2 regions of the Mesorhizobium sp. NPDC059054 genome follow, and region 2 is predicted to be linked to the other one. Evidence: predicted binding sites of a transcription regulator. Region 2 holds the regulator's gene; the other holds the start of a gene.
What was found. Region 2 encodes PhoB, which activates phosphate uptake and scavenging genes when phosphate is short. Its sites were predicted from a motif close to TGTCATNNANCTGTCAT; they were not measured.

Region 1: the regulator PhoB is predicted to act here: its motif matches at 2,946-2,962, upstream of ACFWXH_RS12765 (LTA synthase family protein).

What each region holds. Positions count from the first base shown of each region.
Region 1 covers NZ_JBHYHV010000002.1:1,040,529-1,045,061, reverse strand. The annotation lists gene fabF (beta-ketoacyl-ACP synthase II) at 1-540, opposite strand, end outside; gene ACFWXH_RS12780 (acyl carrier protein) at 575-811, opposite strand; gene fabG (3-oxoacyl-[acyl-carrier-protein] reductase) at 1,017-1,754, opposite strand; gene fabD (ACP S-malonyltransferase) at 1,806-2,747, opposite strand; gene ACFWXH_RS12765 (LTA synthase family protein) at 3,016-4,533, shown strand, end outside.
Region 2 covers NZ_JBHYHV010000004.1:73,202-77,734, reverse strand. The annotation lists gene pstB (phosphate ABC transporter ATP-binding protein PstB) at 1-810, shown strand, start outside; gene phoU (phosphate signaling complex protein PhoU) at 849-1,556, shown strand; gene phoB (phosphate regulon transcriptional regulator PhoB) at 1,576-2,265, shown strand; gene ACFWXH_RS17575 (ROK family protein) at 2,337-3,572, opposite strand; gene xylF (D-xylose ABC transporter substrate-binding protein) at 3,917-4,533, shown strand, end outside.

The sequences.
Region 1 (4,533 bases), on a different contig from region 2:
CGCGTCGCCGATCGCGTGCGCGCCGGTCGAACAGGCGGTCACCACTGCGTGGTTGGGGCCTTTCAGCCCATGCCGGATCGAAACCTGTCCGGAGACGAGATTGATGATCTGTCCGGGAATGAAGAAGGGGCTGATACGGCGAGGCCCCTTTTCTTGAAGGATGAGGGCGTTTTCGGCGATGCCCTCGATGCCGCCAATACCCGAACCGATCATGACGCCGGTCGCGCATTGTTCTTCGTGGGTTTTCGGCTGCCAGCCCGAATCCTTCAGCGCTTCGTCGGCGGCTGCAATCCCGTACAGGATGAAGTCGCCGATCTTGCGCAGTTCCTTGGGTTCGAGAACGGCTTCCGGATTGAAGGTGCCGTTCTCGCCATTGCCGCGCGGAATAACATGCGCGATCTTGCAGGCTAGGTCTTCGACCTCAAACTCGGTGACACGCCTGGCGGCACTACGACCGCTCAGAAGTTCCCGCCAACCGTGCTCGACCCCAACGCCATATGGCGACAGCAGGCCGAGGCCCGTAACGACGACGCGCCTCATTCCAAGCCTTTCCCGAAGACCTATGCCGGAAAGATCAGGCCGAGGCCTTGTCGATGTACTTCACGGCGTCGCCGACCGTGAGAATGGTCTCGGCCGCGTCGTCCGGGATCTCTACGCCGAACTCTTCCTCGAACGCCATGACAAGCTCAACCGTGTCGAGGCTGTCCGCGCCGAGATCGTCGATGAAGGAGGCCTGCTCCGTCACCTTGTCGGCATCGACGCCCAGATGCTCGATAACGATCTTTTTGACGCGCTCTGCGGTGTCACTCATGTTGGCATCCTTCGTTCTATGATCTGTCTTCGTTAGCGGGCACAATGCCGCTAATCAAGCTGAAAGATAGGCCGGGCTTAAACACAACAATTAAGGCCGGCTTTTGCCCGAACCGCCGGGTTGCGGGCCGCATTACACGAAAACGGCTCGGCATCCAAGGCGCGAGCATCGTTTTTCCAAAGCCGCGACGGGGCGCGGCCGCACGTCAAATCATTGCCATGCCGCCGTTGACGTGAATGGTCTGCCCCGTCACATAGGACGCTTCCTCCGAAGCGAGATAAGCGACAGCGGAGGCTACTTCGCTACCCGTTCCCATACGTTTGGCGGGAATCGCCGCCATGATCGCCTCTTTCTGCTTGTCGTTCAGCTTGTCGGTCATGGCCGATTCGATGAAGCCCGGGGCGACGCAGTTGACGGTGACGTTGCGGGTGGCGATCTCTTGCGCCAGCGATTTGGAAAAGCCGATCATGCCGGCCTTGGAAGCACAATAATTAGCCTGGCCAGGATTGCCGGTGACGCCCACGACAGAGGTGATATTGATGATGCGGCCATAGCGGCGGCGCATCATCGGATGTGTGAGCTCCCGGGTGAGGCGAAAGACGGCGGTCAGGTTGACCTCGATCACGCTGTCCCAGTCGGCATCCGACATTCGCACGAACAGGCCGTCCTTGGTGATGCCGGCGTTGTTGACCAGGATATCGACGCCCTCGAGATCGGCCTCGGCCTTCTGGCCCAGCGCCTTGACCTCGTCCCGATCGGATAGGTTCGCCGGGAACAACTTGACGCGGTCGCCGAGCTCGCCAGCCAGTGTTTCGAGCTTTTCCACACGTGTCCCGTGCAGGCCGACGATCGCGCCCTGGGCATGCAATATCCTGGCGATGGCTTCGCCGATGCCGCCGGTGGCCCCGGTGACGAGCGCCTTGCGGCCAGTCAGATCAAACATGTTTCGTCCCTTTCAAGCACGCCCTTTCACAGGGCGGGGTCATCAGGTTTCTCAGGCCATTGCCGCGACGGCCGCATCGACATCGGCAGGATTGCCGACCGCGGCTACGCCGATATCGCGATTGATGCGACGTGCCAGGCCAGAAAGCACCTTGCCGGCGCCAATCTCGTAGAGGGTGGTGACGCCATTGGCACCGAACCATTCCACGGTCTCGCGCCAGCGCACACGGCCCGTCACCTGCTCGACCAGCCGCGCCGCAATGGTTTCCGGATCACTCGTCGGCGAAACCGAAACGTTGGAGACGACAGGAACGACCGGCGCATTCTTGGTGACACCGGCCAAAGCTTCACGCATAGCTTCGGCGGCTGGCGCCATCAGCGCCGAATGGAATGGTGCCGACACCTGCAGCATCAGCGCTCGCTTGGCGCCTTTCTCGGTACAAAGCCTGGCAGCGAGTTCGACAGCGGCCTTGGCGCCCGATATGACCAATTGACCACCGCCATTGTCATTGGCGACCTGGCAGACAGAACCCTTACCGGCTTCCACACAGGCTGCTTCGACATCCGGCTGCTCAAGACCGATGATCGCAGCCATGGCACCCTCGCCCACCGGTACCGCCGACTGCATGGCGTTGCCGCGAATGCGCAGGAGCCGTGCCGTATCGGCCACCGAGACGAAGCCGGCGGCGGCAAGCGCTGAATATTCGCCGAGCGAATGGCCGGCAACGTAGGCAACCTTGTCTTTCAGCGAGAAGCCACGTGCTTCCAGCGCGCGGACAGCGGCCAGGGAGACTGCCATCAGCGCCGGTTGCGCATTGGCCGTCAATGTCAGCGTCTCCTCTGGTCCATCCCAGATCAAAGCGGACAGTTTTTCGCCGAGCGCCTCGTCGACCTCTTCGAACACGCGCCGGGATTCGGGAAAGGCGTCAGCCAGATCCTTGCCCATGCCGACCGACTGGCTGCCTTGCCCTGGAAAGGTGAACGCGACCGCCATAGAGAGCTCCAATTGCTTGATCTCGCCTGCCCTGTGCGCAAGCCCGACCGACAAGTCAAGCCCGACGCGGCTTTCGCATCCCCTTCCGGACAACACGTCCGCCCACTCGGGACGATCAATCATGATGAAAATCGAACACGATTCGTTTGCTGGCTCTTCTAAATTTCGCCACAGGAGCTAGCTTTTTGTGACATTTGAGTGACAGTTGCGTGACGGGTTTTGCGGTCGGGGGACTGGTGAGTTGGCGAAGGGATGGTCAGGGAGCGGCATGAACGCGCCGAAGCATAAGTATAATACCGCTGCCCCCGGCTTTGAGCCGGGCGAGGAAAGGCGTGCGCTGCGCTATTGCCTGGTAACTCTGGCGGCTTCAGCGGTGTTGGTGTTCGCCATCGAGTTGATCTTCCGTGGCGACCTTGCGGCCACTTTCGGCTTTTTCCTTCAGCCATTCAAGCCGGGCTGGACAACGATCATCCTGTTCACGCTCATCCTGATCGGCCTCGATGCGTTGCTCGGACGCAATCATCAAAGTCTGATGATTTTTGCGCCGCTGACCCTGGCCCTGGCCTTCATTGGCCACCAGAAATCGCGCTATCTCGGTGATCCGCTCTATCCGACCGACTTCCTTTATGCGCGCCAGATCGTCGAACTGATGCCGCTTTTGGTACGCGAGCGGCCCTGGACCGGCGTGGCGCTGGCAACCGGCATTGCCGCGACATTGGCTCTAATGGTGATGCTGTGGCGCAGTTGGCGCCGCCGCACGCCTGCGCTGCGCTACAAAGCGCGGCTGGCGCGCCTGACGGTTGCAATCCCGCTCCTCGCCTTCTTTGTCTCGATCATGGATTACGCGACCTTCTCGTGGACGCGCGACCGCCTGCAGATCATCCCGATGATGTGGGATCAGAAGGAAAACTACAATTCCAACGGCTTCGCGCTCGCTTTTGCCCTCAACGTGCCTATGGCACATGTCGGCGCGCCAGCCGGCTATTCGGAAAAAGCGATTGCAGCCATCGCCAGACCCGAGGCTGGTGCGACGGTGCCGGAGCAGAAACCCGACATCATCATGGTGATGAGCGAATCGTTCTGGGATCCCACCATTCTGCCTGGCGTCTCGATCAAGCCCGACCCGGTCGCAGCCGTGCGCCAGCTTCGTTCGGGCTCGATGCTGTCGCCGGAATTCGGCGGCATGACCGCCAATGTCGAGTTTGAAGCACTGACCGGGTTCTCCAACGCCTTCCTGCCGGCGGGATCGATCCCCTACCAGCAGTATGTGCGCGCGCCGGTACCTTCGCTTGCCACCTTCCTGAAGAGTGAGGGCTATTCCGCCAGGGCATTCCACCCCGGAACCAACTGGTTCTGGAACCGCACGGCAGTTTACACCGATTTCGGCTTCGACGATTTCCAGTCGGAAGAGACCATGCCCTATATGGAAAAGCGTGGGCCGCTCGCTTCCGACAAAGCGATGACTGACAAGCTCATTTCCGCGGCCGATGCATCCGACGAACCATTCTTCTATTTCGCCGTGAGCCTTCAGAATCATGGCCCCTACGAACCCAATCGCTACTTCGACGCCTCTCACACTGTGGAAGCGCCGATCAGCCAGTGGGCAAAGGATTCGCTTCTCTCTTACGCGGAAGGTGCGGCCGATGCCGACCGCAATCTGAAACGCTTGGTTGATTGGGCCGAAAAGCGCGATCGCCCGACCGTGATCGTCTTTTTCGGGGATCACCTGCCGCCGCTGGGGCCGGTCTACGTGGAAACTGGCTTCCTCAAAGACAATGTCGCGCCG
Region 2 (4,533 bases):
GAAAAGACCCTCGAACAGGCAGTGAGCAGCCAGATGAGCGCCCAGACGAACGAAGTCATCAAGATGCGCGGCGACAAGGTGACCGTGCACTACGGCGAGAAACAGGCGCTGTTCGACGTCAATCTCGACATTCGCCAGAACCAGGTGACGGCGCTGATCGGCCCCTCCGGCTGCGGAAAATCGACCTTTCTGCGCTGCCTCAACCGCATGAACGATACGATTGATTCCGCCAAGGTCGGCGGCCAGATCACGTTGGACAGCGAGGACATCTACGATCCGAAGATCGACGTGGTGGAGTTGCGCGCCCGCGTCGGCATGGTGTTCCAGAAACCCAACCCGTTCCCCAAATCGATCTACGAGAACGTCGCCTACGGTCCGCGTATCCATGGCCTGGCCAGGAACAAGGCCGACATGGATCGCATCGTAGAGTCCAGCCTGCAGAAGGCCGCGATCTGGAATGAAGTGAAGGACCGCCTCGGCGAGCCGGGCACCGGCCTTTCGGGTGGCCAGCAGCAGCGCCTATGCATTGCACGCGCGATCGCGGTGTCGCCCGAAGTCATTCTGATGGACGAGCCATGCTCGGCACTCGATCCGATCGCCACTGCCAAGGTCGAGGAACTGATCGACGAACTGCGGCAGAACTATACGATCGTCATCGTGACCCATTCGATGCAGCAGGCCGCCCGCGTTTCGCAGCGCACGGCGATGTTCCATCTCGGCTACCTGGTCGAGGAAGGTGCCACCGACAAGATGTTCACCAATCCCGACGACAAGCGCACGCAAGACTACATCACCGGCCGCTTCGGCTGAGTGAGCGACGGCTGCCGAGGAAAAGCGAGGACACAATTATGGGCGAACATACCGTCGCTTCGTTCGACGAAGAGCTCGGACAGGTCAGCAGGCTCATCAGCGACATGGGGGAGCTTGCTTCTTCGATGGTCGCGAGCTCGACCAAGGCGCTGCTCAAGTCCGATAACGGACTTGCCCAACGCGTCGTTTCCGACGACGCGATCATGGATGCGCGCCAGCGCGAGCTGGATAACCGGGCTATCACGCTGATTGCCAAGCGCCAGCCAATGGCGCAGGACCTGCGCGCCGTGGTTGGTGCCATCCGCATGGCCGGAGACCTGGAACGCATCGGCGATCTGGCCAAGAACATCGCCAAACGTGTCGGAGCGGTTGGGCAAGGCGCCACACCGCGCGATCTCTCACATTCGATCGATTCCATGGCGCAACTGGTGCTCGGCCAGGTCGATGGCGTCGTCGAAAAGTATGCGGCAGGGGATGCAGAGGGGCTCGCCCAGCTTAGGGCCGACGATGAGCGCGTCGATGTGAAATATACGTCCGTCTTCCGCGAGCTTCTCACCTATATGATGGAGGACCCGCGCAACATCACGGCCTGTACGCATCTTCTGTTCTGCGCCAAAAACCTCGAACGCATCGGCGACCATGTCACCAACATCGCCGAAAACGCCTTCTACGTGCTGACGGGCGAACAATTGCCGCCCAATCGGCCGAAGCTCGACGAGACGGCTGCTGCCGTTCCGGCGGCCTGATCAGGGAACGGACGGCAAGATGATCGCGCCGCGCGTCATGGTGGTAGAGGATGAGGAGCCGTTGGGCGTCCTTCTCCGTTACAATCTGGAATCCGAGGGCTACCAGGTCGAAGTGGTCGCCAGGGGTGACGAAGCCGAGATCAGGCTTCAGGAGAACGTCCCGGACCTGCTGGTGCTCGACTGGATGGTGCCGGCGGTATCTGGCATCGAACTGTGCCGGCGGCTCAGGATGCGGCCGGAGACCGAGCGTCTGCCGGTCATCATGCTGACGGCGCGCGGTGAGGAAAGCGACCGTGTGCGCGGTCTTTCCACCGGCGCGGACGACTACCTGGTCAAACCATTCTCGATGCCGGAGTTCATGGCTCGGGTGAAGGCGCTGCTGCGCCGCGCCAAGCCTGAAGTGTTGTCTTCCGTGCTCAAGGTCGGCGATATCGTGCTCGACCGCGAGTCGCACCGGGTCTACCGCAAGAAGAGCGAGATCCGGCTTGGGCCGACGGAGTTCCGGCTGCTGGAATTCATGATGCGCCACCCCGGTCGGGTCTTCTCGCGCAGCCAGTTGCTCGACAATGTCTGGGGCGAGACGATCTATATCGATGAACGCACCGTGGACGTGCATGTCGGCCGCCTGCGCAAGGCGGTCAACAACGGCCGTATGCCGGACGTTATCCGCACGATCCGTGGCTCGGGTTACGCCATCCGCGAGGATTGATAGAGCATGATCCCGAAAAGTGGGAACCGGTTTTCGGAAAAGATCATGCTCCAACAAAGACGGAGCGGCGCTCAGCTCTCCTGAAGCGCCAATGCCGCCGGACTGCCCAGCGCGAAGATCTCCTGATCGATGAAGGTCAGCGCGCGCATGGCGCAGCCTTCACGGATCAGGATCTGTTCCTTGGGTTCGGTTGCGAAGACGATCGAATCGGAATGCTGGCCGCCAGCAGTCTCGGCAATAGCGCGCCGCAATGCGGGTTCAATCAGGTCGAAGGCAGTCGCGCCGATCCCGACGAAAGTCACCGGCGCAGGGTCGATGACGGAAAAAAGCGAACCGAGACTGTAACCAAGGGCCGATCCGGCCTGCTCATAGGCATCTCGTTCCGGACCGGCGCCGGCGCGAGCCTTTTCCGCCAAGGACAGCATCTCGTCATCCGGAATGTCGGCGGCTGGTTCGGTGTTTTCATCGAGGCCGTGGGCATTGCGCCAGATTGCGTAATTGCCGGCATAGGCTTCGACACAACCGTGACGACCGCAACGGCACAACGCGCCTTTCGGCTGGTGGATCATGTGTCCGAATTCACCGCCGGACGATTGGGTGCCGATGAACAGTTCGCCATTGAGCACGATACCCATGCCGATGCCGTGCGAGAGCAGAACGGCAATGAAGTCGTCACGGTAACGGTCCGTGCCGCGCCAGCGCAGGGCGACCGCCATCATGTTGCAGTCATTCTCGACGATGACGGGAATGCTGAAGGCTTTTTCCAGGATGTCGGCGAAAGGGATATCGCCATGCGGTGTGATCGGCGTCCAGAGCATGGTGCGCGCATGCGAGTCGGCTGTGCCCTGAACGGCGAAGGCGATGCGCAGCACCCGATGTTCGGTCAGGCTCTTGTCGTCAAGTCGCCGCCTGACCATTTCGACGCATTTGATGATCAACGCTTCCCGCGGCAGCGACAGCGTATCCAGACGACAGGTTTCCTCGGCGAGGACCTTGCCGGCATAGTCGATGACCGCGGCCGTCAAAAGGTTAAGCGACAGAACAACCGTCAGGACAGCCGCCGCGCTCGGCTCGAGCTGCAATCCCACCTGGGGGCGGCCACGTTTCGATGCCGTCGGTTCGCTGCGACCCTCGCGCAGAATGCCTTCGGCGATGAGATCGGACGAAATTGCGGAAATGGTAGAATGGCTGAGGCCGGTGATGGCGGTGATTTCGGTGCGGGAAGGTTGACCGGAACGACGCACCGCGGCAAGCACCATTGCGCGGTTTCTGCGGCGCAAATCGTCGTGACGAATCCCGACAGTCATGTCCTTGCCGTTCCTCCCCCCGTCCGGCTGCGCGAGCGCCGAAGTCGTTGCGCCCGGTCCGTCATGGGTATTCTGAAAGCGCATCCTTCGTGCATAGGTCGACGCGAGAACGAATGCAAAACCCTGTTTCGTTTTCCTTGTTACGACAGCGCGCTCCTCCACAGATAGTGGCAGAACATACCGCTTCAGTCACTATTATTTCGTGCTTCGAAAAAAATAATGCGGGCACCTCGAAATCCGTTGACAGAAAGCCGTAGCTGCGCGATTATTTTTTCGAAGCTCGAAAAAAAGCTTCTCCAATGGCCAACGCATACAAGCGCGCCCTTGGGCGCGGGGAGGAAAACATGAGGAAATTCACGGCCGCCATTCTGGCGGGTGCCGCGATGACACTTGCGCTTTCGGCTGTCGCCGAAGCGAAGGACAAGGTGATCGGCGTGTCCTGGTCCAACTTCCAGGAGGAGCGCTGGAAGACCGACGAAGCCGCCATGAAGAAAGCGATCGAAGCGGCGGGCGACAAGTACATTTCCGCCGATGCGCAATCGAATCCCGGCAAACAGCTCACCGACGTTGAAAGCCTGATCTCGCAAGGCGCCAATGCGCTCGTCATCCTTGCGCAGGACACTTCAGCCATTGGTCCGGCTGTGCAGAAGGCCGTGGACGAAGGCATCCCGGTCATCGCCTATGACCGCCTCATCGAAAACAAGGACGTCTTCTACCTGACCTTCGACAACAAGGAGGTTGGCCGCCTGCAGGCGAAGGGTGTGTTCGACGCGAAGCCGGAAGGCAACTATGTCTTCATCAAGGGCTCCAGCACCGACCCGAACGCCGATTTCCTGTTTTCGGGCGCGATGGAAGTGCTGAAGGCGGCGATCGATGCCGGCAAGATCAAGAATGTCGGCGAGGCCTATACGGACGGCTGGCTGCCGGCGAATGCCCAGAAGAACATGGAGCAGTTCCTGAC